One region of the Serratia sp. NFX21 genome, then DNA from elsewhere that is predicted to be linked to it. Evidence: riboswitches for the same ligand, from Rfam matches in the RefSeq annotation. Region 1 holds a riboswitch; each other region holds the start of a gene.
The links. A riboswitch is a leader RNA that binds a small molecule or an ion and turns the genes downstream of it on or off. The one in region 1 is predicted to bind thiamine pyrophosphate.
Positions count from the first base shown of each region.

Region 2: another riboswitch for thiamine pyrophosphate. It lies ahead of thiC (phosphomethylpyrimidine synthase ThiC); the one in region 1 lies ahead of thiB (thiamine ABC transporter substrate binding subunit).
Region 3: another riboswitch for thiamine pyrophosphate. It lies ahead of thiM (hydroxyethylthiazole kinase); the one in region 1 lies ahead of thiB (thiamine ABC transporter substrate binding subunit).

Region 1 is NZ_CP183196.1:1,197,933-1,207,754, reverse strand. Features, by position in the region: gene leuD (3-isopropylmalate dehydratase small subunit) at 1-335, shown strand, start outside; gene ACNT1W_RS05615 (DASS family sodium-coupled anion symporter) at 385-1,857, opposite strand; gene ACNT1W_RS05610 (sugar efflux transporter) at 1,999-3,198, opposite strand; gene sgrT (glucose uptake inhibitor SgrT) at 3,355-3,528, opposite strand; gene sgrR (HTH-type transcriptional regulator SgrR) at 3,619-5,280, shown strand; TPP riboswitch at 5,318-5,423, shown strand; gene thiB (thiamine ABC transporter substrate binding subunit) at 5,482-6,468, shown strand; gene thiP (thiamine/thiamine pyrophosphate ABC transporter permease ThiP) at 6,444-8,051, shown strand; gene thiQ (thiamine ABC transporter ATP-binding protein ThiQ) at 8,038-8,742, shown strand; gene ivbL (ilvB operon leader peptide IvbL) at 8,831-8,947, shown strand; gene ilvB (acetolactate synthase large subunit) at 9,059-9,822, shown strand, end outside.
Region 2 is NZ_CP183196.1:784,519-794,340, reverse strand. Features, by position in the region: gene purD (phosphoribosylamine--glycine ligase) at 1-1,182, shown strand, start outside; gene ACNT1W_RS03695 (DUF1481 domain-containing protein) at 1,228-1,866, opposite strand; gene hupA (nucleoid-associated protein HU-alpha) at 1,936-2,208, opposite strand; gene ACNT1W_RS03685 (YjaG family protein) at 2,397-2,987, opposite strand; gene nfi (deoxyribonuclease V) at 3,036-3,722, opposite strand; gene hemE (uroporphyrinogen decarboxylase) at 3,732-4,796, opposite strand; gene nudC (NAD(+) diphosphatase) at 4,837-5,604, opposite strand; gene ACNT1W_RS03665 (Rsd/AlgQ family anti-sigma factor) at 5,704-6,207, shown strand; TPP riboswitch at 6,247-6,371, shown strand; gene thiC (phosphomethylpyrimidine synthase ThiC) at 6,487-8,430, shown strand; gene thiE (thiamine phosphate synthase) at 8,423-9,061, shown strand; gene ACNT1W_RS03650 (HesA/MoeB/ThiF family protein) at 9,066-9,815, shown strand; gene thiS (sulfur carrier protein ThiS) at 9,812-9,822, shown strand, end outside.
Region 3 is NZ_CP183196.1:4,339,957-4,349,778, forward strand. Features, by position in the region: gene gutM (transcriptional regulator GutM) at 1-204, shown strand, start outside; gene srlR (glucitol operon DNA-binding transcriptional repressor SrlR) at 288-1,061, shown strand; gene gutQ (arabinose-5-phosphate isomerase GutQ) at 1,054-2,025, shown strand; gene ACNT1W_RS20305 (inhibitor of vertebrate lysozyme family protein) at 2,086-2,544, opposite strand; gene thiD (bifunctional hydroxymethylpyrimidine kinase/phosphomethylpyrimidine kinase) at 2,631-3,431, opposite strand; gene thiM (hydroxyethylthiazole kinase) at 3,428-4,222, opposite strand; TPP riboswitch at 4,259-4,350, opposite strand; gene ACNT1W_RS20320 (GNAT family N-acetyltransferase) at 4,418-4,843, shown strand; gene ACNT1W_RS20325 (MFS transporter) at 4,885-6,150, opposite strand; gene ACNT1W_RS20330 (sugar phosphate isomerase/epimerase family protein) at 6,258-7,235, opposite strand; gene ACNT1W_RS20335 (GntR family transcriptional regulator) at 7,245-7,952, opposite strand; gene ACNT1W_RS20340 (MFS transporter) at 8,068-9,303, opposite strand; gene ACNT1W_RS20345 (winged helix-turn-helix transcriptional regulator) at 9,399-9,822, shown strand, end outside.

The sequences.
Region 1 (9,822 bases):
GGGCGCTGACCGACTATGGTTTTAGAGTGGTGATTGCCCCCAGCTTTGCCGATATCTTCTACGGCAACTCGCTCAACAACCAGCTGCTGCCGGTCAAGCTGAGCGAACAGGACGTGGAAACGCTGTTCCAGCTGGTGACTGCCAATGAAGGCATTGAATTTGAAGTTGATTTGGAAAACCAGACGGTCAAAGCCGGTGGCAGAAGCTATCCGTTCGAGATTGATAGCTTCCGCCGTCACTGCATGATTAACGGGCTGGACAGTATCGGCCTGACGCTGCAGCACGAAGCGGATATTTCCCGCTACGAGGCGCAGCAGCCCGCCTTCCTGAACTGATATTCACACACCCGCCACCTGGCGGGTGTTTTTTATTATCAATAATCGCTTACCAGTAGCCCAGCCACTTCCACCAAGCCCCACCAATCAATATCCAAATCAGCAGGTTGACCACGCTCATCACAAAACCGGCTTTCCACCACTCACCCAAAGTCGCATAGCCGGAGCCAAAGACAATCGGTGCCGTGCCGGTACCGTAGTGGGTCAGCGACATCATCAGCGAGGAAGAGAACGCCAGGATCAAGCCCAGCAACGCGGGTGGAGCACCCAGTGCAATGCCGGCGGCAAAGAACGCGGCAAACATGGCGGTAACGTGCGCGGTGGTGCTGGCAAAGAAGTAATGCGAATACAGATAGATAAGGGTCAACAGGATGGTGCCGCCAACCCAACTCATTCCCATATGATCAATCCCACTGCCCACGGTTTGTGACAGCCAACCAATCAACCCCAACTTGCCGAGGAAGCTGGCCATCATCACCAACGCGGAGAACCACACCACCGTGTCCCAGGCCCCCTTGTGCTTGAGCACATCTTCCCAGCTCAATACCCCGGTCGCGAGCAACACCGCCAGACCAATCAGCGCCGCCGTGGTTGGGTTAACCGCCAGTGCCGGGCCGAAGAACATCGCCGGAATACCGGCCCACAGCACCAACAGCAGGGCAAACACCGCTAGCGTGATTTTCTCCGGCAGCGTTACCGGCCCCAGAGCCTGCAGCTTTTCACGAGCGAAACGCGGCGCGTCCGGGGTACTTTTCACCTCTGGCGGGTAGAGCAGGTAAATCACCAAGGGCATGACAATCAGCGAACACAGCCCAGGCACCAGTGCCGCCACCGCCCACATGGACCAGGACAGCTCGAAGTTGCCATGAGTGCCCTTGGCAATCAGGCTGACGATCAACGGGTTCGGCGCGGTAGCGGTGATAAACATCGCCGAAGTGATCGGGTTGATATTGTAATTAACCAGCGACAGATAGCGGCCAATCTTGCCGGAGGTATTGAGCTCGGGTTTGGAGCCGAAGCTGTCGGCAATCGACTTCATAATCGGGTGGATAATCCCGCCGCCACGCGCGGTATTACTTGGGGTCACCGGCGCCAGGGTGGTTTCCGCCAGCGTCAATGCATAAGCAATACCCAGCGTCTTTTTACCAAACAGCGAGATGAAGTAATAACCGATGCGCGCCCCCAGCCCGGTTTTGTTCAGGCTGAGTGAGATCATGATCGAAAAACCAATCAGCCAGATCAACTGGTTGGAAAATCCGCTCAGCGCGTCATTGAGCGCAGCACCGGGTTTGCCGGGATTGGTGACGCCGGTTACCGCCACCAACGCAATCGCCACCACCGAAACGGCACCAATCGGCATCGCTTTGCCGATGATGGCGATGATGGTACCGATAAACAGCGCCAGCAAATGCCAGGCATTGGGTGCCACGCCTTCAGGCACCGGGATCACAAACCAGATGAGTAGAGCAGCGGCGACGGCACACAGAGAAGGGACGGGCTTGAGCGGCGTTAGTTTATCCATAACATACCCACTTTTCTAAACGGATCGGCATCTTGGCAGCAAGATGGGCGGGAACGCACTTATCGCGTTCCGGGTCCGTTCAGCTTGGGGGGCGGGCGTAATGTTCTCAATGACATGCGTCAAGGTTGGTGACGTTTAAGCTCACACTTCCCGCACGCGGGCACTCATCCACAGCGCCACTACTGCCAGGACAGTCGCCAACCAGTAAACCGCATAGTGCCCCAGGTTTTCCACCAGCGCCCCCTGCAGCACCCCGGCCAGGATCACCCCGGTGGAAATACTGTTGGTAAACAGCGTGGTCGCCGCACCCGGTCGTCCCGGCATCAGGTCCTGGAAATAGAGCATGCCAATACCGGCGATGATGCCGATAAATATGGCGTTGAACAGCTGTAATACCATCAGCGCCAGCTTAAATTTAAACACCACCAATCCGGCATAAAACAGGATGCCGGCCGCCACGGCGAACAGCATCATATTGCGCTTGCCGAATCGTTTGACGTAGTAACCCGCCAGCAACATGGCCGGGATCTCCAGCCCGGCGGCCGTGCCCATCAGCAGCCCCGCCAGGTTTTCCGGCAGGCCCAGATCGGCGGTGATATACAGCGGCATATCGATGATATACATGGTATTGCAGGTCCACATCAGCATCGACGCAATAAACAAACGACGTACATCGCGGTTGCGCCAGGCGCTGACGGGGGCAATCGGAACCGAAGCAGTAGCGTTCAGCTCCGTACTACTGTGCTCCGCACGTGGCACAGAAGGCAGGGTAAACCACACCAGCAAGGCGCAAATCGCGAAGGTCGCAGCGGCAATCATGAACATCCAGGTAAACCCGTAGTTCAGCGCCAGCGTAAATGACAGCGGCGGGCCAATCACCCAGGCCAGCGACAGTTGCGCACGCATCACCGAGCTGAACATCACCACTTCGCGCGCCGAGCTGTCTGCATATTCTCGTGCCAGCGCAAAAATCTGCGGCATCGCGGTATTGGCAATCGCCGACAGCAATACCCCGGCGGTGATCAGCGTCAGGTAGTCACGGTTAAAGGCAAACAGCAGGCAGTTACCGACCGCCATCAGGCAGCACAGCAAAATCAACTTGCGACGATCGCCGCGCGTATCCGAACGCTTGGCCAACAGGAAACTTACCGCGATGCCGACAATAGCGTTGACGGTATAGAACAGGCCAACCCACAGCGGCCGCACCTTAACCTCGGTGGTCAGGAACAGGCTCAGCGTCGGCGCCAAAAGCGCGCCGGCAATGCCGGAAAGAAAGGCAATCAGCAGGAATGCGGCAAAGACGGGATTAAAGCGGCGTGGCAGCCAGCGCTGACGTTTCATCTCTTCGTTCCTGACCCTAAAGCGGAAGACAGAACCTTAGGCTACGGTGGCAAAATTGCAAGAATATCCCCGCGACCGAGAATAAAAAAACCAGTGGGTATGATCCCACTGGCTGGTGAACAACACCATTACTCAGAAACTTTTTCTACCCGAGCCTCACAGATGCTCACGGTATTGCTTATCCGTCATCGAGTGGATGTCCCACTGGGTCAGATGGGCCAGCATCTCCAGCCGCGCCTGTTCAGGCACCAGCCCCAACCAATCGGCCCGCTGGCGACGCACCGCGCTGAAATAGCGCTGATAGAACTGTTTTGACAAGAAAACCTTCATCCGTCGCCCTCCCCCTTTCATTGAAGAAAATTATCGGCGTAATATAGGGAAAGATAAATTGATGGGTTGATGCCGGAGCGTTCCTCTTTTATGTCCACCTCCAGATTGCAACAGCAGTTCATTCGCCTGTGGCAGCGCTGCCACGGCGAGCCGACCGAAACCACCCTGCAGGAGCTGGCCGAAGTGCTCAGCTGTTCGCGCCGCCACGTGCGTTCGCTACTGGGTGCCATGCAGCACCAGGGCTGGTTAACCTGGCAGGCCGAGTCCGGGCGCGGCAAGCGTTCACGGCTCACCTTTCACTACACCGGTCTGGCACTGCAGCAACAGCGGGCGGAGGAATTGCTGGAGCAAGACCGTATCGATCAACTGGTGCAACTGGTCGGCGATAAAAACGTGGTGCGCCAGATGTTGCTGTCCCAACTGGGACGCAGCTTTCGTCAGGGGAAACACATCCTGCGGGTGCTCTACTATCGCCAGTTGTACAACCTGCTGCCCGGCTCGGCGCTGCGGCGCTCGGAAACCCATCTGGCACGGCAGATTTTCAGCGGTCTGACGCGGATAAACGAGGAAAACGGGGAACTGGAGTCTGATCTTTCGCATCACTGGCAAGCTTTGACCCCGCTGCATTGGCGTTTTTATCTCCGCCCGGCGATTCATTTTCACCATGGCCGCGAGCTGGAAATGGAGGATGTCATCAGCTCGCTTACCCGTTTGATGCCACAGCCACTGTTTTCACATCTCGAACGCGTGACCTCACCGACGCCTTATGTGATCGACGTGCATTTGCACAGTCCCGATTACTGGCTGCCGTGGCTGCTGGGCAGCGTGCCCGCGATGATCCTGCCGCGCGAATGGCAAAGCCTGCCGGACTTCTCGCGCCACCCGGTGGGCACCGGGCCATATAGCGTGGTACGCAACCACCGCAGCCAGATGAAAATCCATGCCTTTGACGATTACTTTGGCTACCGCGCGCTGATCGATGAGGTGAATATCTGGGTGCTGCCGGAAGTGACCGAAGAACTGGTACATTCCGGCGTCCAGTTGCAGGCGGACGACACCGGCAAAAACGAACTGGAAAGCCGGCTGGAAGAAGGCTGTTATTTCCTGCTGTTCGATCAGCGTTCGCCACTGGCGGCCGATCCGGCCATTCGCAGTTGGCTGTGCGAGTTGATCAACCCCATTTCGCTGCTGAGCAATGCCGGCCCGGTCTATCAACGCTATTGGTCGCCGGCCTACGGCCTTCTGCCGCGCTGGCATCACAACCGCGCACTGGCACAATTGCCCAAACCGGACGGGTTGACCGAACTGACGTTGACTTACTACAGCGAGCACTCGGAGTTCCACGCCATTCAGTTGGCGATCGAACCCCTGCTGGCGCAGCAGGGTATCAAGCTGAAGATCCAGGCCGTGGATTACGACACCTGGCATAAAGGCGAAGCCATCAGCGATTTGTGGCTCGGCAGCGCCAACTTCTATCTGCCGCTGGAGTTCTCGCTGTTCGCCACCCTGTATGAACTGCCGCTGATGCAGCACTGCATGAACGAAGATCTCGCTGAGGATGCCGCGTTGTGGCGCGCCAATAGCCTGCCGCTGGCCGATTTTTGCCAGCGCCTGGTCAGCAATCATCAGTTACACCCGCTGTTCCACCACTGGTTGCAATTGCACGGCCAGCGCAGCATGCGCGGCGTACGGATGAATACCCTGGGCTGGTTTGATTTTAAATCCGCCTGGTTTGCGCCGCCGGAAGCATAAGCGCCTTTCACCGACGCCCGTTAGTCTTTACAATGACGCCGTCTCAACGGGGTGCAAAATGCGGCGTGCCGCTTTTGCTGAGAACAAACCCGTCGAACCTGATCCGGTCAATACCGGCGGAGGGATTTGAGCCCAGCGAACCGGCAGCCGCCGCTCGCCCCCTCAGATACCCTTGCCCCCCTAAATTTTCAGGAGTGCAAAGTGGTCAAAAAAAGCCTGCCCTTGTTACTGTTGTTGTGCGCCGCACCGGTGTTCGCCAAACCGGTACTGACGGTCTACACCTATGACTCTTTCGCTGCCGACTGGGGCCCTGGCCCGGCGGTCAAAAAAGCCTTTGAAGCCCAGTGCGACTGTGAGCTGAAGTTTGTCGCGCTGGAAGACGGCGTTTCGCTGCTTAACCGTCTGCGCATGGAAGGAAAAAACAGTGCCGCCGACGTGGTGTTGGGGCTGGACAACAATTTGCTGCAGGCCGCGCAACAAACCGGTTTATTTGCGCCGAGCAACGTCGACAGCACCAAACTGAGCGTGCCCGGCGGCTGGCAGGATAAAACCTTCGTGCCTTATGACTACGGCTACTTTGCCTTCGTTTACAACAAAGAAAAACTGAAGAACCCGCCCAAAAGCCTGCAAGAGTTGGTCGACAGTGACCAGAACTGGAAGGTGATTTACGAAGATCCGCGTACCAGCACGCCGGGCCTCGGCCTGCTGTTGTGGATGCAGAAAGTCTATGGCGACAAGGCTCCCGAAGCCTGGCAAAAGCTGGCAAAGAAAACCGTTACCGTGACCAAGGGCTGGAGTGAGGCTTACGGCCTGTTCCTGAAAGGCGAAGGCGACCTGGTACTCAGCTACACCACCTCTCCGGCCTACCATCTGATTGAAGAAAAGAAAGACAGTTACGCCGCCGCTAACTTCAGCGAAGGCCACTACCTGCAGGTCGAGGTGGCAGGCAAACTCAAGGCCGGCAAACAGCCGGAGTTGGCAGAGCGGTTTATGCAATTTATGGTGACCCCGGCGTTCCAGAACAGCATTCCCACCGGCAACTGGATGTATCCGGTGATCAAAACCCAGCTGCCGGCCGGGTTTGAGCAAATGACCGTACCGCAGACCGCGTTGCAATACAGCGCTGAAGAAGTGGCCAAACAACGCGGCAACTGGATCCGGGCATGGCAAACCGCCGTCAGCCACTGATCCCACGCTGGCTATGGCCGGGGCTGCTGGCTTCCGGTCTGATCCTGACCATCGCCGTACTGGCGATGGGTTCGCTGTGGCGACACGCGCCCGAAAGCGACTGGCAGGGTCTGTGGCAGGACAGCTACCTGTGGCACGTGGTGCGTTTCACCTTCTGGCAGGCGTTGCTGTCGGCACTGATCTCGGTGCTGCCCGCTATCCTGCTGGCGCGAGCGCTGTTCCGTCGCCGTTTCCCTGGCCGCCAATTGCTGCTACGGCTGTGCGCCATGACGCTGGTGCTGCCGGTACTGGTGGCGGTATTCGGCCTGCTCAGTGTTTATGGCCGACAAGGCTGGCTGGCCGCAATATGCGGTTGGCTCGGCATTAACTACAGTTTCTCCCCCTATGGCCTGCAGGGCATTCTGTTGGCCCATATGTTCTTCAACCTGCCGCTGGCGACCCGCCTGCTGCTACAGGCGCTGGAAAACATTCCGGTCGAACAGCGTCAACTGGCTGCGCAGCTTGGCATGAGCGGTCGGCAGCAGTTCCGCTTTGTCGAGTGGCCGGCACTACGCCGCCAGATCCTGCCGAGCGGTGCGCTGATCTTTATGCTGTGCTTTGCCAGTTTCGCCACCGTATTGTCACTGGGCGGCGGGCCGCAGGCCACCACCATCGAATTGGCTATCTACCAGGCGCTCAGCTACGACTACGATCTCAGCCGTGCCGCGCTATTGGCACTGATCCAACTGGCCTGTTGCCTGGGGCTGGTGGTGCTCAGCCAGCGGTTAAGCCAGGCATTGCCGGTCGGCAACACTCACGCCCACATCTGGCGTAATCCGGAAGACAGCCTGTGGCGCCGCACCAGCGATTTTTTGCTGATCGCTGCCGCCCTGCTGCTGCTGTTACCCCCGCTGCTGGCGGTGATTGCCGACGGTGCCAACCAAAGCCTGGTCAGCGTACTGCAACAGCCTGTGCTGTGGCAGGCGTTATTCACCTCGTTGCGCATTGCTCTCGGTGCCGGCGTACTGTGCGTGCTACTGACCATGATGCTGCTGTGGAGCAGTCGTGAGCTGAAGCTGCAACAGCGGCTGCGCTGGGGCCAACGACTTGAGCTAAGTGGCATGGTGATCCTGGCAATGCCTGGCATCGTGCTGGCGACCGGTTTCTTCCTGCTGTTGAGTGACACCGTCGGGCTGCCGCAGTCGCCGTATGCGCTGGTGATCCTCACCAATGCACTGATGGCGGTGCCCTACGCGCTGAAAGTGCTGGAAAACCCGATGCGCGACCTGGCCGAACGCTACAACCCACTGTGCCTGTCTCTGGATATCCACGGCTGGCAGCGACTGCGGCTTATCGAACTGAAAGCATTGCGCCGCCCACTGGCCCAGGCGCTGGCCTTCGCCTGCGTACTGTCGATTGGCGATTTCGGCGTCGTCGCCCTGTTCGGCAACGAGCACTTCCGCACTCTGCCTTACTACCTGTATCAACAGATCGGTGCCTATCGCAGCAATGATGGCGCGGTCACCGCCCTGTTGTTGCTGCTGTTGTGCTTCCTGCTGTTTACCCTGATTGAACGCTTACCGGGCCGCCATGATAGAGCTTGAAAAACTGACCTACCTGTATGAACACCTGCCGATGCGCTTTGACCTGCACATTGCGCCTGGCGAACGTGTTGCGGTGCTTGGCCCCAGCGGCGCGGGCAAAAGCACGCTACTCAGCCTGATTGCCGGGTTCCTGCCGGCTGCCAACGGCAGGTTGCGGCTCGACGGCAGCGATCACACCGCCACGCCACCGGCCAAACGCCCGGTCTCAATGCTGTTTCAGGAAAACAACCTGTTTGCTCACCTGAGGGTAGAGCAGAATATCGGGCTGGGTCTGGATCCGGGGTTACGGCTCAACGATCGGCAAAAACAGCAGTTGGCGCAAATTGCCCGCCAGGTGGGACTGGAAGAACATCTGTCGCGTCTGCCGTCCCAGCTTTCTGGTGGCCAGCGCCAGCGTGCCGCTTTGGCGCGCTGTCTGATCCGCCAGCGGCCGATCCTGCTGCTCGACGAACCTTTTTCGGCGCTCGATCCGGCATTACGCAATGAGATGCTGCAACTGCTGCAAGAGGTGTGCGACCAACGTAACCTGACGCTGCTGATGGTATCGCACAATCTGGATGACGCCGCGCGTATCGCCCCGCGTACCCTGCTGGTGGTCGATGGCCGTATTTTTTACGACGGCCCAACGCAGGCGTTGCTGGACGGCAGCGCACCGGAAGCCAGGGTGCTGGGCATTTCACACAAACCGTGATCTGCAGCGCGTTTTTTATGCTGCGCAAATAAACCTGTTGTGTGAATTTTGCGCCTGTGGTTTTATGAAAACCTGACTTTTTTTACTGATGATAAGGTTCCCTGTGATCGCATCCTCGCTGACTTCGACCCTACTAGTTACCGCGCTACCAGCCGCGGTGATGGTCGTCGTGCGTGTGGTGGTGGTCGTCGGCAATGCGCCGTAGGGTCCGAATCAACGCATCGATTCCCAAACCCCGCCGGCGCAAACCGGGCGGGGTTTTTAGTTTCAGTCCCCTGCCCAGAAAAGCGAACCGGCCTTGAGAAAGGATAGGAACATGGCAATTTCGGGCACGCCACAGCAAGGCAACAGCTTCACCGGCGCACAGTTGATCGTCCACCTGTTGGAACGTCAGGGCATCACCACCGTTGCCGGTATTCCCGGCGGCGCTGCACTGCCGCTGTATGACGCACTGAGCCAAAGCACCCGCATTCATCACGTACTGGCCCGCCACGAACAGGGCGCGGGCTTTATGGCACAGGGCATGGCACGCGCCAATGGCAAGGCGGCGGTGTGCATCGCCTCCAGCGGGCCGGGGGCCACCAACCTGGTCACCGCTATCGCCGACGCCAAGCTCGATTCCATCCCGCTGGTGTGTATCACCGGCCAGGTGCCGTCTTCAATGATCGGTACCGACGCCTTCCAGGAAGTGGATACCTACGGCATCTCGATTCCTATCACCAAGCACAACCATTTGGTTCGCGATATCCGTGAACTGCCGCAGGTGATTTGCGACGCGTTCCGTATTGCCGAATCCGGCCGCCCTGGCCCGGTGTGGATCGACGTACCGAAAGACGTGCAAACCGCGGTGATCACTCTGGATGAACTGCCGCCGATAGCTATTCCCGACGCGGCACCGGCCTTCGAGACCGCAGCCGTAGCGCAGGCCGCCGCAATGATCAATCAGGCCAAACGCCCGGTACTGTATCTGGGTGGCGGCATCATCTGCGCCAATGCTCACCAACAGGCGATTGAGCTGGCGGAACGCGCCAACCTGCCGACCACCATGACGCTGATGGCGTTGGGTGCCATGCCGGTGCA
Region 2 (9,822 bases), 410 kb from region 1:
GCCGGTACCGCATTAGAAAGCAATCTCGAGAACGTCGCGATCTCCGCTACCGATATTCCGGCGCTGGTTGCCTTTGCCCAGAGTCATGACATTGGTCTCACCATCGTCGGGCCGGAAGCGCCGCTGGTGATTGGCGTGGTTGATGCCTTCCAGGCCGCCGGCCTGAAAATCTTTGGGCCATCTCAGGCAGCAGCCCAGCTAGAAGGCTCTAAAGCCTTTACCAAAGACTTCCTGGCGCGTCATAACATCCCAAGCGCCGAGTACCAAAACTTTACCGAGGTTGAACCGGCGCTGGCTTATCTGCGCAGCAAAGGCGCACCTATCGTCATCAAGGCCGACGGCCTGGCCGCAGGCAAGGGCGTAATCGTCGCCATGACGCTGCAGGAAGCCGAAGACGCGGTGCAGGACATGTTGGCCGGTAACGCTTTTGGCGATGCAGGTCACCGTATCGTGATAGAAGAGTTCCTTGAAGGTGAAGAAGCCAGCTTTATCGTGATGGTCGACGGCGAGAACGTGGTGCCGATGGCCACCAGCCAGGATCACAAACGCGTCGGCGACGGTGATACCGGCCCGAACACCGGTGGCATGGGTGCCTACTCCCCGGCACCGGTAGTCACCGATGAAATCCACCAGCGCGCCATGGATCAGGTCATCTGGCCAACCGTGCGTGGCATGGCTGCGGAAGGTAATACCTACGTCGGTTTCCTTTACGCCGGGTTGATGATCTCCGCCGACGGCCAGCCAAAGGTGATTGAGTTCAACTGCCGCTTTGGCGATCCGGAGACCCAACCGATCATGCTGCGCCTGCGTTCTGATCTGGTCGAGCTGTGTCTGGCAGGTGCGGAAGGCAAGCTGGGCGAGAAAACGTCCGAGTGGGATGAACGTCCTGCGCTAGGCGTAGTGTTGGCCGCCGGTGGTTATCCGGGTGATTACAACAACGGTGAAGTCATCCAAGGTCTGCCACAGCAGGAAAGTGCCGACGGTAAAGTGTTCCACGCCGGTACCCGCATGCAGGGCAATGACGTGGTCACCAGCGGTGGACGCGTGCTGTGCGTAACCGCACTGGGTGAGTCGGTGGCTCAAGCGCAACAACGCGCCTATCAATTAGCGGAAGGTATTCAGTGGCCGGGGAGTTTCAGCCGCAAAGACATTGGCTACCGTGCGATTGCGCGCGGCAAATGATCTGAACACCGCAACGCTCTTGGGCTCCGCAATGCGGGGCCTTTTTTATAGCTGGTCTTCTTTCGGTTCCCAGCGGCAAAAATCGTCGTTCGCTACCAGCAGCAGTTCACGCCCTTCCGGCGCATCCAACCAGGCTATATTCACCGGCTGGCTGCTATTACGGGCACGTCGCGCGATCCAGGCTTCGGCACTGCTATCCAGATCCGGTTTCAACGTTTGACCATCACAGGTTTGTACTACTCCCTGCTGCCAACGCCCCTGCAGCAGCTTCACCTTACCAGCGCGCAGCGCATTGCTTAGTTCCAGCACGCGTCGTGCCTGATATTGATACAGCGCGATTTCATCGGCGGTCAGTTGTTCACGCCGCGTGGCCAGTTGGCGCTGCATAAAGCTTACTCCGCCGTCATCGGCAAAGCGCAATTGAATGGAGTCTTGATCGCCATCGGCGTCAGTGCGTTTGATTTGGCGCAGCTTGCCGTCTTGATATTCGTACAGCGTGGTAACGGTGCCCGGACCACGATAGGGACTGTAGACGCTCATCAACACCAGCGGGCGGTGCCGCTCGTCATCTTTACGCCACAGGCGCATAACGCCCTGGTCGGCCACATAACCGCTGGCACTAAAGGAAGGAAGATCTGAATGACTGCTGCAGGCGCTCAGGCCAGCGGCAATGCCGATGACCATAAGCGCCTGTCGGATAAACAAAAGGGGCACAATTGCCCCTCTGTTTAATCTTTTCACCAACACGCAGTATTACTTAACTGCGTCTTTCAGTGCTTTACCAGAAACGAACGCAGGCACGTTAGCAGCTGCGATTTTGATTTCTTTACCAGTCTGCGGGTTGCGACCAGTGCGCTCGTTGCGGTGGTTTACCTTGAAAGTACCGAAACCAACCAATTGTACTGCATCACCTTCTTTCAGAGACTCAGTAATAGCAGCCAGGGTGGATTCCAGAGCCAGTTTAGCTTGTGCTTTGGAAAGGTCAGCCTTGTCCGCGATTACATCAATCAGTTGAGTCTTGTTCATAAGTTATCCTTACAGTGTGTTTATCGTTTGCAAAGCATCGAGTGCGACGGATATGCCGATGTACAGCACTCCCTGCATACACGCACCGATAGCCACTTTTTTTCCGCCCCCCAAATGTAGACCAGACAGGGTGCGGATGTGAAGCCTTAAGGCACGACAAATGAGGCGTTAAATCACGTTTTCTTGCCTTATTGCGTTAATTTTATCCCGATATTACTAACCGCGGCCTCGCGGAGGTCAGAACGCAACCCTTTGATCAGTTCTAAATCGCGCTCTTCGCAGTCAGCCAACAGGCGGAAAATTTCCCATTGGATGTCCCATTCTTCCTCTACCGCAGGCAGAACCTTGAGCTCATCGTCGGTCATTTCTTTACCGGCCTGAGTCATTTCCAACATCGCCACGGTGCGAATAGACGTTTCGCTGATGGCGATGGCGTGCTCTAGCGTCTCCCCGCTGAGTCGCGAATGGATCAGTTCCCCTAATGCGATACAGGCGTCAATCGCCGGGTAAACGCCGTAAAGATCGTAATCTTCTGCCGCGGGTATCGCCTCTTCCAACTTCTCCAGCTGGCTGTCAAAGTTGACCTTGGCGTCCTTGACCACCAGAGTTTCCCACACCAAATCCAGAATGCGGCGGTAAATTGCCGGTTCGCCGAACTCGGTTTGCAGGCAGAACATCTGGTAATTCGGATACATACGCTCGCACAAACTGGCCATAAAGGTCAAATGTTGCCAGCTTTCAAGCTTTTCCAGACGTAAATGAATCGGGTTACGTAGCATTATTCACTCTCTTACGCGTTATCTGCGCCGCAGTGTACCCGAAATCGGTCATTGCGACACCTCTGGATGCTGCTGCAGCCAGCGCTGGAAGGCCGGGCGGCGCGAGGCGATGGCATCGGCCCAGCGTGTAGGCTCCGGCAAACGGTAGCCCGCCATGCAACGTTGCACCCACGCCAGTGCACTGTCGGCACCAACGCGGTGGCCGGTGGAGATAAACAACGGATTACAGCGCGCCTTACTGCGCCATACCCAACCCAGTTGCTCGCCTTTGTCCTCCAGCGGTGCCAGCGCACCTGTAGCCTCGTCCAGCGGGGCGAACTTACCACACAGGCGCTTTTTGGCTACGCCAATGGTCGGCACGTTGACCAGCAGGCCAAAATGGCTGGCTACGCCCAGACGGCGCGGATGCGAAATGCCATGGCCGTCAACCAGCACCAGGTCCGGCTTTTGATGCAGTTGCTCCCAGGCCGCGAGCAACGCTGGGTATTCACGGAACGATAAGAAACCGGGGATATAGGGCATGGTGGTGGCCACTCGTGCCACCTGGTATTCCACCAGCTCCAGCGACGGATAGCGCAGGATGGCGATAGCGGCGCGAGTCACCGCGCCCTCCTGCTCAAAGCCCACGTCGGCACCGGCGATAAAGGCCGGTGGAACGACCAGGAAATCATCCTGGCGAATGACTTCGGAGGCGCGCAGCCGTTGTTCTGCACGCAGGGCTTGAGTATCTATCACATCCAATCCTTAACGATGGTATTTCCCCGACTGCGCGTGGACGGCTTCAACAAAGGCACCGGCGTTCTCCGGCGGCACGTCCTGATGAATACCGTGGCCCAGGTTGAACACATGCCCTTCGCCGTGGCCGAAACCGGCCAGAATGGTTTCCACTTCCTGGCCGATGCGCTCCGGTGACGCATACAGCATCGAAGGGTCCATGTTGCCCTGCAATGCCACTTTGTCGCCCACGCGGCGGCGTGCATCGGCAATATCGGTCGTCCAGTCAAGACCCAGTGCGTCACAACCGGTTGCCGCCATCGCCTCCAGCCACTGGCCGCCACCTTTGGTGAACAGCGTGACCGGCACACGGCGGCCGTCGTTTTCACGCAGCAGGCCGTCAACAATCTTGTGCATGTAATGCAGTGAGAACTCGCGGTAGTCACGACCGGTCAGCACGCCGCCCCAGGTATCGAACACCATCACCGACTGCGCGCCGGCTTTAATCTGGGCGTTAAGATACAGAATGACGCTGTCTGCCAGCTTATCCAACAGCAGGTGCAACGTCGCCGGCTCGGCGTACATCATTTTTTTCAGTTTGGTGAAGGCCTTGCTGCTACCGCCTTCCACCATATAGGTCGCCAGCGTCCACGGACTGCCTGAGAAACCGATCAGCGGCACTTCGCCCTTCAGCTCGCGACGGATGGTACGCACTGCGTTCATCACATAACCCAGCTCCACTTCCGGGTCGAACGCCGGTAGCTTGTCGACATCGGCACGACTGGTGATAGGCGAGGAGAAACGCGGACCTTCACCGGTTTCGAAATACAGGCCCAGCCCCATGGCATCGGGAATGGTGAGGATATCGGAGAACAGGATCGCCGCGTCCAGTGGGAAACGGCGCAGCGGCTGCAGCGTGACTTCACAAGCCAGCTCCGCGTTCTTGCATAGCGACATGAAATCCCCGGCCTGGGCGCGGGTGGCCTTGTACTCCGGCAAATAACGACCGGCCTGACGCATCATCCATACAGGGGTCACATCCACCGGCTGACGCAGCAGTGCGCGCAGGTAGCGATCGTTCTTCAACTCATTCATTTATGGGGCTCCCTTATTCATCTGCCGGTATTGTAGCGATTTATTGCTCACGGCATAAGGCTACGGTGTCCTCTATCAGGCGACGCGCTACCGTGCCGGGCGGCGGTAATAGCGGCAACCGATCGTAGCGGTACCAACCGGCGTTAAGCAGCTCTTTCGGATCGTGGCGGATCTCGCCGCGGTGGTAATCGGCCATAAAGGCCATCATCAACGAGTGCGGGAACGGCCAGGGTTGTGAGGTGACATAACGCAGGTTTTTGATTTCAATATTACTTTCTTCCATCACCTCGCGTGCGGCCGCCTGCTCCAGCGTTTCGCCAACCTCGACAAAGCCGGCCAGTACGGTATGAATACCGCCGCGATGGCGCACATGTTGTGCCAGCAGGATCTCATCGTCACGCCGAATGGCAACGATCACGCAGGGGGCGATCTGCGGGTAGTAGCGCTCCCGGCAGTGACCGCACAGGCAGGCACTTTCGGTGCGGCTGAGATGCATTTCATGGCCGCAGTAACCGCAGTAGCGATGGGAACGGTAAAACTCGGCCAGTTGTACGCCCCGTCCGGCAAGCTGGAACAGCCCGCGATCCAGTTCTAACAGTTGGCGTACCGATCCCATCTCCTGCGGCATTGCGTGGCGCACCAGCCAGACCGGCAATCCTTCCCATTCGCCAATAACACGAGCCATTCTTCCCAGCAGGGAAAATGACGCGGCCAAACCGCACGGCAATTCACCGTTCGGTAACCAAAGTTTGCTTTCATGGCTGACGATCCACCAGCCATTTTCATTACCCGTTAATGCAAGTTCCATATCGTTGTTGCACAACCTCAGCTTCACTGGCACTCTACAAATCGGCCTTGTTACATTTTAATAACTTACTGTTACGTTTTATTACTTACGGAGTCAAACATGCTCAACCGTTTGGAAAGCCTGACTCAGCGCGTTGGTGGTAGTAATGAATTAGTAGATCAATGGCTTCAGGCACGCAAGCAGTTGCTGGTCGCCTATTGTGCCCTGGTGGGCATTAAACCTAACAAAGAAAAGCATACGCCGCTGAATGAAAAAGCGCTGGAGAACTTTTGCCATAATCTGGTGGATTATCTCTCCGCCGGCCATTTTCATATCTATGACAGAATAATCAAGCAAGTGGAAGGCGCATCCAGTCCGAAAATGTCTCTGGCGGTCAACATCTATCCCAAGCTGTGGGCCAATACCGAGCAGATCATGGCTTTCCACGATCGCTATACCGAAGTGGATATCGATCAGGACCTGTGTCTGGAATTACATCAGGCGTTATCCGATATCGGTGAAACGCTGGCGGCTCGTTTTACCCTTGAAGACAGGCTGATCCAACTGGCGGCTGAAACCTGGCAGCAGGCTGAGCCGGACAAAACGCTGGATCCAGCCGGCTAAAATTTTGTAGTCTTTTTTATTATCCCTCCTATACTGGAGGGCATCTTGTCGGAGTGCCTAGCGCCTGATTTGTTCATCAAATTGGCCAGGCTGAGACCGTTAATTCGGGATCCGCGGAACCTGATCGGGTTAATACCCGCGAAGGGAACAAGAGTAATCTATCGCCACAGGCAGGTGACCCCGATTTGGGATAATCCTGCTTTGCCGGCCAGCATCATTACTCCCTCCGAGCTCCAGACAAGCAACTTTCCCAACCCAACACACTGGTAGGAACTTGCTATGTCTAACGTTAACAAACCCCGCGCTCGTAAAGAGCAACGCGAAGAAGCCCAGCAGTTTATCAACACCCTGCAAGGCGTTTCCTTCCCCAACTCACGCCGGATCTATCTGCAGGGCTCACGTAGTGACCTGCAGGTGCCAATGCGTGAAATTCAGCTCAGCCCGACGCTGATCGGTGGCGATAAGGACAACCCGAAGTACGAGCCAAACGAAGCGATTCCGGTGTACGACACTGCCGGCCCTTACGGTGATCCCCAATCAGAACTCAACGTGCATAGCGGCCTGGCGAAGCTACGCGCCGGTTGGATCGCTGAACGCGGTGATACCGAAGCGCTCAAGGGCGTCAGTTCAGGTTTCACCCAGCAGCGCCTGGCCGATGAAGGCCTGGATCACCTGCGCTTTGAACATCTGCCGTTGCCGCGCAAGGCACAACCGGGCAAACGCGTGACCCAGTTGCACTACGCGCGTGCCGGCACCGTCACCCCGGAAATGGAATTTATCGCCATTCGCGAAAACATGGGGCGCGAGCGCATCCGTGGCGAGGTATTACGCCACCAGCATCCTGGCCAAAGTTGGGGGGCCAACCTGCCGGAGAATATCACGCCGGAATTCGTTCGCCAGGAAGTCGCCGCAGGGCGCGCCATCATCCCCGCCAATATCAACCACCCGGAATCCGAACCGATGATCATCGGCCGTAACTTCCTGGTGAAGGTTAACGCCAACATCGGCAACTCGGCGGTGACCTCCTCGATCGAGGAAGAGGTCGAGAAACTGGTGTGGTCCACCCGCTGGGGCGCGGATACCGTGATGGATCTGTCTACCGGCCGCTATATCCACGAAACCCGCGAATGGATCCTGCGTAACAGCCCGGTGCCAATTGGCACGGTGCCTATCTATCAGGCGCTGGAAAAGGTGAACGGCGTGGCGGAAAACCTCACCTGGGAAATGTTCCGCGATACGCTGCTGGAGCAGGCGGAGCAAGGGGTTGACTACTTCACCATTCACGCCGGCGTGCTGCTGCGCTACGTGCCGATGACCGCCAAACGCCTGACCGGCATCGTTTCCCGCGGCGGTTCGATCATGGCCAAATGGTGCCTGTCACATCATCAGGAAAACTTCCTGTACCAGCACTTCCGCGAAATCTGTGAGATTTGCGCCGCCTATGACGTTTCTCTTTCCCTCGGCGACGGCCTGCGGCCGGGCTCAATTCAGGACGCCAACGACGAGGCACAGTTCGCCGAACTGCACACTTTGGGTGAGTTGACCAAAATTGCCTGGGAATATGATGTGCAGGTGATGATCGAAGGCCCTGGCCACGTGCCGATGCAGATGATCCGCCGCAACATGACCGAGGAGCTGGAGCACTGCCACGAAGCACCATTCTATACTCTTGGCCCACTGACCACCGATATCGCTCCGGGTTATGACCACTTTACCTCCGGCATCGGGGCCGCGATGATCGGCTGGTTCGGCTGCGCCATGCTGTGTTACGTCACGCCAAAGGAGCATCTCGGGCTGCCGAACAAAGAGGACGTCAAGCAGGGGCTGATCACCTACAAAATTGCCGCTCACGCCGCCGACCTGGCAAAAGGCCACCCCGGTGCGCAAATCCGCGATAACGCCATGTCCAAGGCGCGCTTCGAATTCCGCTGGGAAGATCAGTTCAATCTGGCGCTTGATCCAGCCACTGCTCGCGCTTATCACGACGAAACCCTGCCGCAGGAGTCCGGCAAAATCGCCCACTTCTGCTCTATGTGCGGGCCAAAATTCTGCTCGATGAAAATTTCGCAGGAAGTTCGCGACTATGCCGCCGCGCAAGAAGCGGCCAAACCGATAGCAGTGCAGCTAACCGGCATGGAAAAGATGTCGGCCGAGTTCCGCTCACGCGGCAGCGAGCTGTACCACAGCGCCGGTAACCTGCAAGAGGAATTGAGCAATGACTGATATCACCACGCCCTTCCCCGCCACGCCTCACAAGTTGGGGTTATACCCGGTAGTCGACAGCGTTGAATGGATTGCCCGTTTGCTGGACGCAGGCGTCACTACCCTTCAACTGCGGATTAAGGATCTGCCGGATGAACAGGTCGAGGACGACATTGCCGCCGCTATTGCCCTCGGCAAGCGCTACGACGCCCGATTGTTTATCAACGACTACTGGCAACTGGCGATTAAGCACGGTGCCTATGGCGTACATCTCGGCCAGGAGGATTTGGACACTACCGATCTGGCCGCCATTCACCGCGCCGGGCTACGTTTGGGGGTTTCCACTCATGACGATAGTGAACTGGCCCGCGCCATTGCGGTAAAACCTTCCTATATCGCACTGGGGCATATTTTTCCGACGCAAACCAAAGACATGCCTTCTGCCCCACAGGGTCTGGTGGAGCTGAAACGCCATATCGCCGGGCTGAGTGACTACCCAACGGTGGCGATCGGCGGGATCAGTATCGATCGCGTGGCGGCAGTGCTGGATTGTGGCGTCGGTAGCGTCGCCGTGGTCAGCGCCATTACCCAGGCCCCGGACTGGCGCGCAGCGACTGCACAACTGCTGCAACTGATCGAAGGCAAGGAGTGATGCCATGCTGAACGATCAAGAATTCCTGCGCTACAGCCGCCAGTTGCTGCTGGAAGACATCGGCCCCGCAGGCCAAGAGAAACTAAAACAGTCGACGGTACTGATCGTCGGGTTGGGGGGGTTAGGCTCCCCCGCCTCGCTTTATCTGGCCGCCGCCGGTGTCGGCACCCTGCTGCTGGCCGATGACGATAGGCTGCACGTCACCAATTTGCAGCGTCAGATCCTCTATCGCAGCAGCGACGTTTCCCAAAGCAAAGCCGCCCTGGCAAAGCACCAGCTACAGGCGCTGAACCCGATGGTCGAATCCATTGCGCTGGAACAGCGTCTGCAGGGGGAAGTGTTACAGCGCGCCGTACAACGCGCCGATTTAATTTTGGACTGTAGCGATAACATGGAAACCCGCCATGCGGTGAACGCCGCCTGCATCCAGGCCGGTAAACCGCTGATCAGCGGCAGTGCGGTGGGTTTCAGCGGTCAGCTGCTGGTGATAGAACCTCCCTATGCCCACGGCTGCTATGCCTGCCTGTATCCGGAACAAACTGAACCCCAACGCAACTGCCGTACCGCTGGCGTACTCGGCCCGGTGGTCGGCGTCATTGGCACCCTGCAAGCGCTGGAAGCGATAAAAATGCTGGCGGGCCTGCCTTCCGCCATCAGCGGCAAACTGCGGCTGTTCGACGGTAAACAACAAAGCTGGAGCACCTTGCAACTCAGTCAGGCCAGCACCTGTCCGGCGTGCGGAGGGACAGCATGAAAATTCG
Region 3 (9,822 bases), 2.1 Mb from region 1:
CGGGTGGTGCTGGCACTGGCCTTCGATACGGAACAACGAGTTTGCGGCAGCATGTTGATGCGTGGCCTGACCATTTTTGCCCAACCGCGGCCAATCGCCCGGTTGCATGGTCTGCACCAGAGAGACCTGAGCCCGGATGTGATCTTTCCCGAGGATCGCGCATGCCAGACAGCACTATCGTTAGCGATTGCCCCTAAATCATGATATTTTCACATTAAAAGACATTACCTTTCATATTGAATTATTCATTAAAGGGAAATGCTCAACTCTTGTGAACAGGACGGGCTATGAAACCAAAGCAGCGACAGGCCGCTATCCTTGAATATCTGCAGCGACATGGCAAAACGGCAGTGGATGCCCTGGCGGTACATTTCGCCACCACCGGCACCACCATTCGTAAAGATCTCACCCTCTTGGAAGACGAAGGTGAGGTGATCCGCACCTACGGCGGCGTAGTGCTCAGCCGCGACGATGGCGACCAGCCCATCGACCGGAAAACGCATATCAATACCGAAAAGAAACGCCAGATCGCCTACGCCGCCATCAAGTTGATCAACGACGGTGATTCACTGATATTCGATGCCGGCAGTACGGTACTGCAAATGGTCCCGCATCTGGCGCAGTTCAATAACATCACGGTAATGACCAACAGCCTGCACATCGTCAATGCGCTGGTGGAGCTGGATAACGACCAGACCATCCTGATGCCCGGCGGCACTTATCGCAAAAAATCGGCGTCCTTCCACGGCAGTCTGGCGGAGTCGGCTTTCCAGCAGTTCAGCTTTGATAAGCTGTTTATCGGCGCAGACGGCGTGGATCTCAATGCCGGTGTCACCACCTTTAACGAAGTGCATAACGTCAGCAAGGCGATGTGCGAAGCCGCCAGCCGCATTATCCTGCTGGTGGACTCGTCAAAATTCGGCCGCAAAAGCCCCAATGTGGTTTGCGATCTGAGCGCCGTCGATACGCTGATCACCGATAAAAACATCAACCCGGATTATCTCGCCGCGCTGCAAGCGAAAGGCATCAATATCCTTCTGGTAGGAGATTCTGATGAGTAATAGTGCCGCCCTGCTGGCCTTTGCCCGCGAAACGCTGGAAATTGAGCTGGCCGAAGCACAACGCCTGCTGGCACGACTGGACGACAATTTCGTCTGTGCCTGCGAACTGCTGCTGAACTGCCGCGGCAAGGCGGTGATTTCCGGCATCGGTAAATCCGGCCATATCGGTAAAAAAATTGCCGCCTCGCTGGCCAGTACCGGCACCCCGTCATTCTTCGTGCACCCGGCGGAAGCGCTGCACGGCGATCTCGGCATGATCGGTGCCGACGACGTGGTGGTGTTCATCTCCTACTCTGGCCGTGCCAAAGAGCTGGATCTGATCCTGCCGCTGCTGGCGGAAAATAACATCCCGGTGATCGCCATTACCGGCGGCAAAGAGTCACCGCTGGCCCAGGCGGCGGCCTGCATGCTGGACATCAGCGTAGAGCGTGAGGCTTGCCCGATGGGGCTGGCGCCAACCTCCAGCGCGGTCAATACGCTGATGATGGGTGACGCACTGGCAATGGCGCTGATGCGTCAACGCGGTTTCAACGCCGAAGACTTTGCTCGTTCGCATCCGGGCGGCAGCCTGGGCGCACGCCTGCTGAACCGGGTACATCACCTGATGCGCACCGGCGATCGCCTGCCGCAGGTCAGCGAAAGCGCCAACGTAATGGAAGCGATGCTGGAACTGAGCCGTACCGGGTTGGGGCTGGTGCCAGTGTGCGACGCACAGCAAAAAGTGGTGGGGGTGTTTACCGACGGCGACCTGCGTCGCTGGTTGGTGAAAGGCAATAGCCTGCAGGATGCGTTAAGCCCGGCGATCACCCGCCCCGGCTACCGTTTACCGGAACAATGGCGCGCCGGAGAAGCACTGGAAGCGTTGCACGAACAACACATCAGCGCTGCGCCGGTGGTCAATCTTGAGGGGGTGTTGGTGGGTGCCATCAACCTGCACGACCTGCATCAGGCCGGTATCGGCTGACCCATTAACTAATGCTGCCCGTTTGTCCCCTCTCCTTTGGGAGAGGGGCTTCTAATCCGCTTATTTCCAGTCCGGATTATTCTCGAACTGTTGCTTCAACAGCGCCTTCATATCGTCGTTCGGTTTACCCAACCACTGATATTTAGCGTATTTCTTCGGATGATCAATCGCTTCCGGCTTATTCGCCACCTCGACGCGTACCGCCCAGGCCTGCGACTTGTCTTCTTTAAACGCCACCATCATAAAGTTGTTGGCGCAGTCGTGGGGTTTACAGATATTACCCACCAGATAGTTTTGCCCCTTCCAGCTCAGGCTTTGCGCCGGGGTCGAAGTCCCCACCCCTTTGCGTGCCCAACCAGGCAAGCGGGCCTGCCCCTTCACCATATTCTGCCAACTGCTCTGATAGCCAGGCTGCTGGATCACATCAGAAGTCGTGACGATCTGCTGGGCAAAGCCCCCCACGCTGAAGCTGAGCAACGCGCCGAAGATGGCGCCGCGAAGTGCGTTTTGTCCTGTCATGGCCTTCTCCCTTGATAAAATTTAATCGCACCCGGCCAATACCGGGCCTGGATCTAGTCAGACCACAAGGGTAGCAAAAAGTTGGCTCACCACCAGGCGTGAAAATGATGCACCGGCCCGATACCGTGCCCCACTTCCAGCGTATCGGCCTGCTGCAAGGCTTTTTGCAGATAATCCTTGGCGGCAGCCACCGTGCCTGCCCAGTCGTCGTGACGCGGACGCAGGGCGGCCAATGCGGCAGACAGCGTGCAGCCGGTGCCATGCGTATGGCGGGTCGCTACGCGCGGTGCAGTAAAGCGTTGCTCCAGTCCCGCACTGAACAGCCAGTCCGGGCTTTCACTTTCGCTAAGATGGCCGCCCTTCATCAATACCGCCTGGCAACCCATCGCCAACAGTGCTCGCCCCTGCTCACGCATCTGGCGTTCATTTTCCGCCGGGGCGCATTCCAGCAGAGCCGCCGCTTCCGGCAGGTTCGGCGTGATGATCGACACCAGCGGCAACAGCTCGCAGCGAATCGATTCCACCGCCTCCGGCGCCAGCAGAGGATCGCCGCTTTTCGCCAGCATCACCGTATCCAGTACCACAAACGACGGCTGATAGTGACGTAAACGCTCCGCGACCGCCTGCACAATATCGGCGTTGGCCAACATGCCAATTTTGGTGCTGTCGATACGCAGGTCGCTGAACACGGAATCAAGCTGGGCAGCGACAAAAGCCGGTTCGATGTTATACACCGACTGCACGCCGCGGGTATTTTGCGCCACCAGCGCGGTGATTACCGAGGCACCGTAGGCCCCCAGCGCGGAGAAGGCTTTCAGGTCGGCCTGGATGCCGGCCCCCCCGCTCGGATCGGTGCCGGCGATGGTCAACGCGTTAATCCGTTTCATTGCAGATCCTCCGGACGCAGTTGGTACAGAGCGTCGAGGAATGCCGGGGTAAAACTGCCCGGCCCGGCGGCGCGGCGCGTGGCCATCTCACCGCAAAGTGACATCACCCGGCAGGCAGTCGCCACGTTGTCCAACCGATCGCCCGGCAGGCTGCAAAATGCCGCCACCACGGCCGAAAGTGCGCAACCGGTACCCACCACTCGCGTCATCAGCACGTCGCCCCCGGCGACCGCCCAGTCACACTGGCCGTCGGTGATGTAATCCACCACGCCGGTCACCGCCACCACGGCCCCACTGTTTCGTGCCAATTCGCGCGCCGCCGGTAACGCCGCCAGTGAATCGTCAGCGCTGTCGACGCCGCGCCCACTCGCCTGCAGGCCACTCAGCGCCATGATTTCAGAAGCATTGCCGCGGATTGCCGCCGGCTTTTCGCCCAGTAAACGTTGGGCAAAGGCGGTGCGATACGCCAGCCCACCGACGGCGACCGGATCCAGCGTCCAGGGTGTGCCTGCCGCATTGGCAACTTCTATCGCCGCCAGCATGGATTCGGCGCGTGATGCATTGAGAGTGCCGATATTGACCAGCAAGGCATCCGCCAGCCGGCTGAACTGTGCCGCTTCGGTCGGCTCAACCACCATCGCCGGGGAAGCACCGAGCGCCAGCAACACGTTAGCCGTCAGCTCCTGCACCACTTCGTTGGTCAGGCAGTGAATCAATGGGGATTGGCGTTTAAATTGGGTTAAACAGGCCGCGGCGCGGGCGCCGGGTAAAACATCAGGTCGAGCGAGCATATTCCTCCCAACCGGCGTTCAAGAAGGCGGGTACCGGTTGGGGCACCGAGACTTCCCTACGCTGGCATAATCCAGATCAGGTAATACGGGTAAAATCTCAGCCCCTAGAGGCACCCCGAGTCAGACGGCCATTATTGGGGTTGCCGTCGGTGAGGTCAATCGCGCTATAGTGACAAAAAATAAAAAGGAGCCGCCATGCGAATAAGAAAATACCAAGAGGCCGATCGTCCCTTCCTGCGCACCCTGTATCTGGCATCGCGCAAGGCGGCGTTTCCCTGGCGTGATACCGAAGATTACCGACTGGAAGATTTCGATCGCTCAACGCTGGGTGAGGACATTTGGGTGGCGGAAGAAAAGGGCAAGCGGCTGGGGTTCGTCTCGATTTATCGTCAGGATAACTTTATTCACAATCTGTATGTCGACCCTCAGCTACCGCCTCTTGGCGTCGGTAGCGCCCTGCTGCAGGCGGCGGAGCAAACCTTCACTGCCACCGGCTCGCTGAAATGCCTGGTGAAGAATGAGAAGGCGCTGGCCTTTTACCACAAACACGGTTGGCGGACGATCGCTACCGGCAATGACGGCGCGGAAGACTATTACCTGATGCACTCGCCGACAAAGTAAAGGGGCGCCGTGCTGTGGCGCCCCCTTTCATGAACCCCTGGTCAGACGGCAGAAACCGCCGGGGTCAATTTGCCGCGTGCGCGGATATTTCTAACCAGTAGCCCCGACACGATGATCCCGGCACAGGCAAACATGCCCATCAGGCCAAAGACAATCTTGTAGCCGGTTAACCCTGGGAAGGCATCGAGAATGTGGCCGTACAGGCTGAAGCAAAACATCGCCGGGGCATAGCCGATAAAACTACCCAACGCCATCGCCGCACCGGTATGTTCCTCATCAATCCCCGCCTCACCGATCGGGGCGAAGAACACCGCGCGTTGGGTAAAGACCACCGCCCCAAATCCCAGCGTACAGGCCATGCCCAAATACACCGGCATTTGCTCATGTGGCAACAGAATCAATAATGCCAGCGCAATGGCGCTGATAATAAAGGTGTAGAATAAATACTTGCTCGGGGATTTTAATACTTTATCCGCGATCAAACCGCCAATCGGCCCACCCACCATCTTTAGGCAATACTGATTAATAATCCCATAGGCACCCACCAGCGCAATCGGCAATGCATAGACATGGCTCAGGAAAGGAATAAAGAACGTCAGCCCGCAATAGACGGCATATACACAGAAAACGCTGAAGGCAATCAGCCAAACCGTTTTATTTTTTAATACGCTGCTCATCCCCGGTTTTTTATCGGCCGGCGCTTCGCTCTTAGAGGCTGTTTTTTCCTCCGGGCTTTCTTTCATTACCAACAGAATAATAATCCCTACGATAATCGCGATCGCCGAATAAAACAGTATCCCAACCTTGAAGCCAAGATAACCGCTGCCAAACGCGGTAAACAGTGCTAACGCAGAAAACGCCACAACGGTATCCACCACGCCGCGTCCGGTTTCGAAAAAGCCGAACAGCCGCCCCTGTTGAGTGCTGTTCCCCAGCATACTCACCGATTTGAGCAGCACCGGCCAGTTCAGCATGTCACAGGTGACCCCAAACAACGCCCAGACAAACAGAATGCCCCAGTAGCCCGGCATGCTGGACAGATAAATACCGAGCAAGCCGGTGGCGATCAGTGAAAACGACATGGTAAAGCGGCGCGGCAGACGGTCGGAGAAATAAATCGACAAGAAGAAGCCAATGGTGGTCACAATCGAGTTGACCGACATGGCGTTACCAATTTCCCCGTTACTCAGGTGAAAGTATTCTTGCATCGGCACATAAAACGCATCCTTAAGGGAGGGTAATTTATATATTGTCCCGCCACATAAGACCAACAAGCTAAATAGTGCCCATCTTTTTTTAGTCAGCATAATCCCCTCACAGCCATTAGATAATAAGCGGTGTTGTTACCTCAGTGACGGGACGAGTGTTTCTCCACATCATTGAGAATGTGTTATTTATAAATTTATTTATTATATTATGCCGGGGTTAGCAGCTCCCGGGCTTGCTTTATCAAACTGTCAGTAATGGTGCGAACATGGTGAATTTGATTTAATGCATCCTGAACCTCTTTTTTAAGCCGTTCCTCCAGCCCATGTTCCGGTAACGCGGTTTCACTCATCTCCCGCCATGGAATATGCGGGTTATCACCCTCTCCGTTAAAACGAAATGGCGGCGCGTAATAATCCACCTCTTCTTCCAGCCCATAAGCAGTAACCTGCGGCCGCTCTTCGCCCAGGCAAATTAGCCCCAGCAACAATTCCCGGAAGGGCAAATCCCCCTGCCCGGAAATACAGGCCCGGTGCCCCATTCCCTGATCTTCACGCACGATCAGTGCGTCCTTGATATGTACCTGGGTAATATCTTCAGCCATTACCGCCAATGCCGTCAGCGGCTCTTCATTGGCGTTGATCATGTTGGCGAAATCAAATAACAGGGAAAGCTGCGGGAAATCTGCCGCCCGAACCAGGCTAACCAGTTCATGACTTTTAAGATCCTCGTGCTGCTCCAAAGTAAAGCTCAGACCGCTGTGCTGATAACGCTGCTTGATGTACTGAATATCTTCGGCAATGCGCGCCAACACTTGCTGCAATACCCCCTGATAGCGCGGATAGAAGCGCACCGAACTGGCACCGGATTTAAGGGCAATGTTCACCGCCTGATCGATGGTCTGCGAGTCGGAAGCGCTGGTTTCGATATGGATATCCAACCCATAGCGCTGTGCCTGCTCACCAAAGTTGCGAAGGCGGGCATCATCGGCGTAGCAAAGCGCCTGACTTTCCCCATCCAATACATGCACTTTCACGCCGCGCAGTTGCTGCTGATGAGCAATGGTCAGCAGATCCTCAGGCAGGATTTTCTCCATGCGCATATTGAGATGAAAGGCGTAGGCATGCAGATAAAGCGGCAAATTCTGCGCCCGCAGAAGAACTTTCTCCGCCGTTAAGCGATCCATGGTGTTCACCTATAAGTTAATGAAAAAATCCACCGACTCGAAACGCCAGTATTCGATATCCACCTGCACGATACGGCGCTGGGCATCGGCACGATGCTTCTCTACCAGTATCGACGGCGTGCTGGCGTTGCCGCCCATCACCTTGCAGGCATCACCGGACAATCGGGTCGGTTTAAAAGCCAAATGATGGGTGCGAGTCGCGGTTCCGTAGGCGTTTTCCCATACATCGGCAAACGAGTTCTCACCCAGGCGTTCGATGAAGTCGGGTGCCACCAGCGGACTGATAAAGGTTTCGTGATAAAACACGATGTGATTGTCCAGCGCTCCCCAGCCACAGATTTTGTAGATCGCTGCCCCTTCACTAAGCTGCAGTAAATCGCAAATGGCCGCCGGTGCCGTCAAAACCCGCTCCTTGGTCATATAACCCCAAGAGGGAGAACGGCCCTGCTCAATGGCCGCCTGTTTGAAGCTGGTAGACGAATTGGGGTTGTAGTTAAAGCGTGGCAATGCTGCAAACCAACCCCGACGATCCTTACGGAATATCCTCGACTCACTTTCCAGGAACAGCAGTGCCTGACGCAGCGTCATGCGTTTAATGTTCAGCAATTCCCCCAGCTCTCGCTCCGAAGGAAGCTTGTCGCCGGGGGCTATTGCGCCCTGACTCAGCCAGTCATTAAGCCTTTGCTTGGCCAGTTCAACGGTAGAGTTGTTTTCCATAGCTCACTTTATTGGTTTAAACCAGATTGCATAACAGTATCGCGGTGAATTATGACAAACAATGGGGGTACTGAATTTTATATGTGACTCCTGTCCCAGAACCGAAAGGATGCCGCTAATGCGCCGCATCTGAGGCTGGCATGGCACGCAGCGTCAGCCCCCAGAACAACAAGGCCGCCAGGCTGACGCTCGCCCCCAGCCAACACACGCCGTACCAGCCCGCCAGAGCGAATACGTGGGTACTGGCAAAGGCACCCAGCCCGCTACCCACCGCGTAGAACAGCATGTAGCAGCCGACTAACCGGCTATGAGCCTGCGGATGGGCGCTGAAAATCAGACTCTGATTCAACACGTGAATGGCCTGTCCGGCCAGATCGAGCAGCACAATGCCCATAATCAACCATCCCAGCCCGTAACTCAGCAGGCCGAGCGGCAACCAGGCCAGCACCAACAGCAACAGACAGATACCGGTTGCCAACTGCCCCAGACCGCGATCGGCCAGATGTCCGGCACGAACCGCCGCCAGCGCACCCACCGCCCCCACCAGACCAAAGGCACCAATCACCGAATGTGAAAAATTAAACGGCGCCTGACTGAGTGGCAGAACCAGGGCACTCCAGAAAATGCTGAATGCCGCAAACATCAGCAGTGCCAGCATGCCGCGGATCTGCAGCGTGCGATCGCGCCACAGCAACGTCAGCATTGATCGCAACAGCGCCGGATAACTGAGTGTTGAAGGCGCTGTGTGCGGGACGGGCAACAGACGCGCGAGCACCGGCAACAGGAGCAGAGTTACCGCCGCAGAGAAAAAGTAAACCGCGCGCCAGCCACCGATATCCGCCATTGCGCCGGAAAGCGTGCGCGCCAATAACAACCCGAGAACCACACCGCCTTGCGCGGCGCCCACTACCCGTCCCCGCTCATGCGGCGCTGCCAATGTAGCGGCGAAGGCGACCAATCCCTGGGTCATGGCGGTACCCAGTAACCCCACCAGCAGCATGCCGACCAGTAATAACAGGCTGCTGTTCGCCCAACCGACCACACAAAGTGCGGTAATCAGCAGCAGTTGCTGAACCGCCAGCAGCCGGTGACGATTAACCCGATCGCCCAACGGCACCACCAGCAACAATGCCAATGCGCAGCCTAACTGAGTGACGGTGATCACCATGCCCACCGACGCCAGGCTGATATGAAAATCCTGAGCAATGGCGTCCAGTAAAGGTTGTGCGTAATACACATTCGCCACGCTAAAGGCACTGGCTCCCGCCAGCAATAACACCAGCGACGCAGGCAGGCGACTCAGCGCTCCGCCCTGCGCGGCACAAATCGGATCCAGCGTTTTATCACTCATCGTTCGCTCCAAAGTGGTTTCATTATTAAACCCAATGAACTTTACGCACGGAGGTTTTATAATGCAACCAGATATCGCTACAGGAACGAAATGCCATGAAACGTAAAAGTCTGGAAGATGCACAGTGCCCGGTGGCACGTACGCTGGATGTGATTGGTGACTGGTGGTCGCTGCTGATTGTGCGCGATGCCTTCGACGGCGTGCGCCGCTTCAGTGAGTTTCAAAAGGGACTGGGGATGGCGAAGAATATCCTCTCCACCCGGCTACGCACCCTGGTGGCGCACGGCATTTTGGAGATTGCCCCCGCTTCGGACGGCAGTGCCTATCAGGAATATATTCTCACCGACAAGGGGCGCGCCCTGTTCCCGGTTATCGTCGGCCTGCGCCAGTGGGGGGAGGATTATCTGTTTGACGCGCAAGAGGCAAGATCAACGCTGGTAGAAAGCGACACCCGCCAACCGATCCCGCGCATGACGCCGACCGGCAGCACCGGGCAGGTTCTTACGCCGCTGAATACTT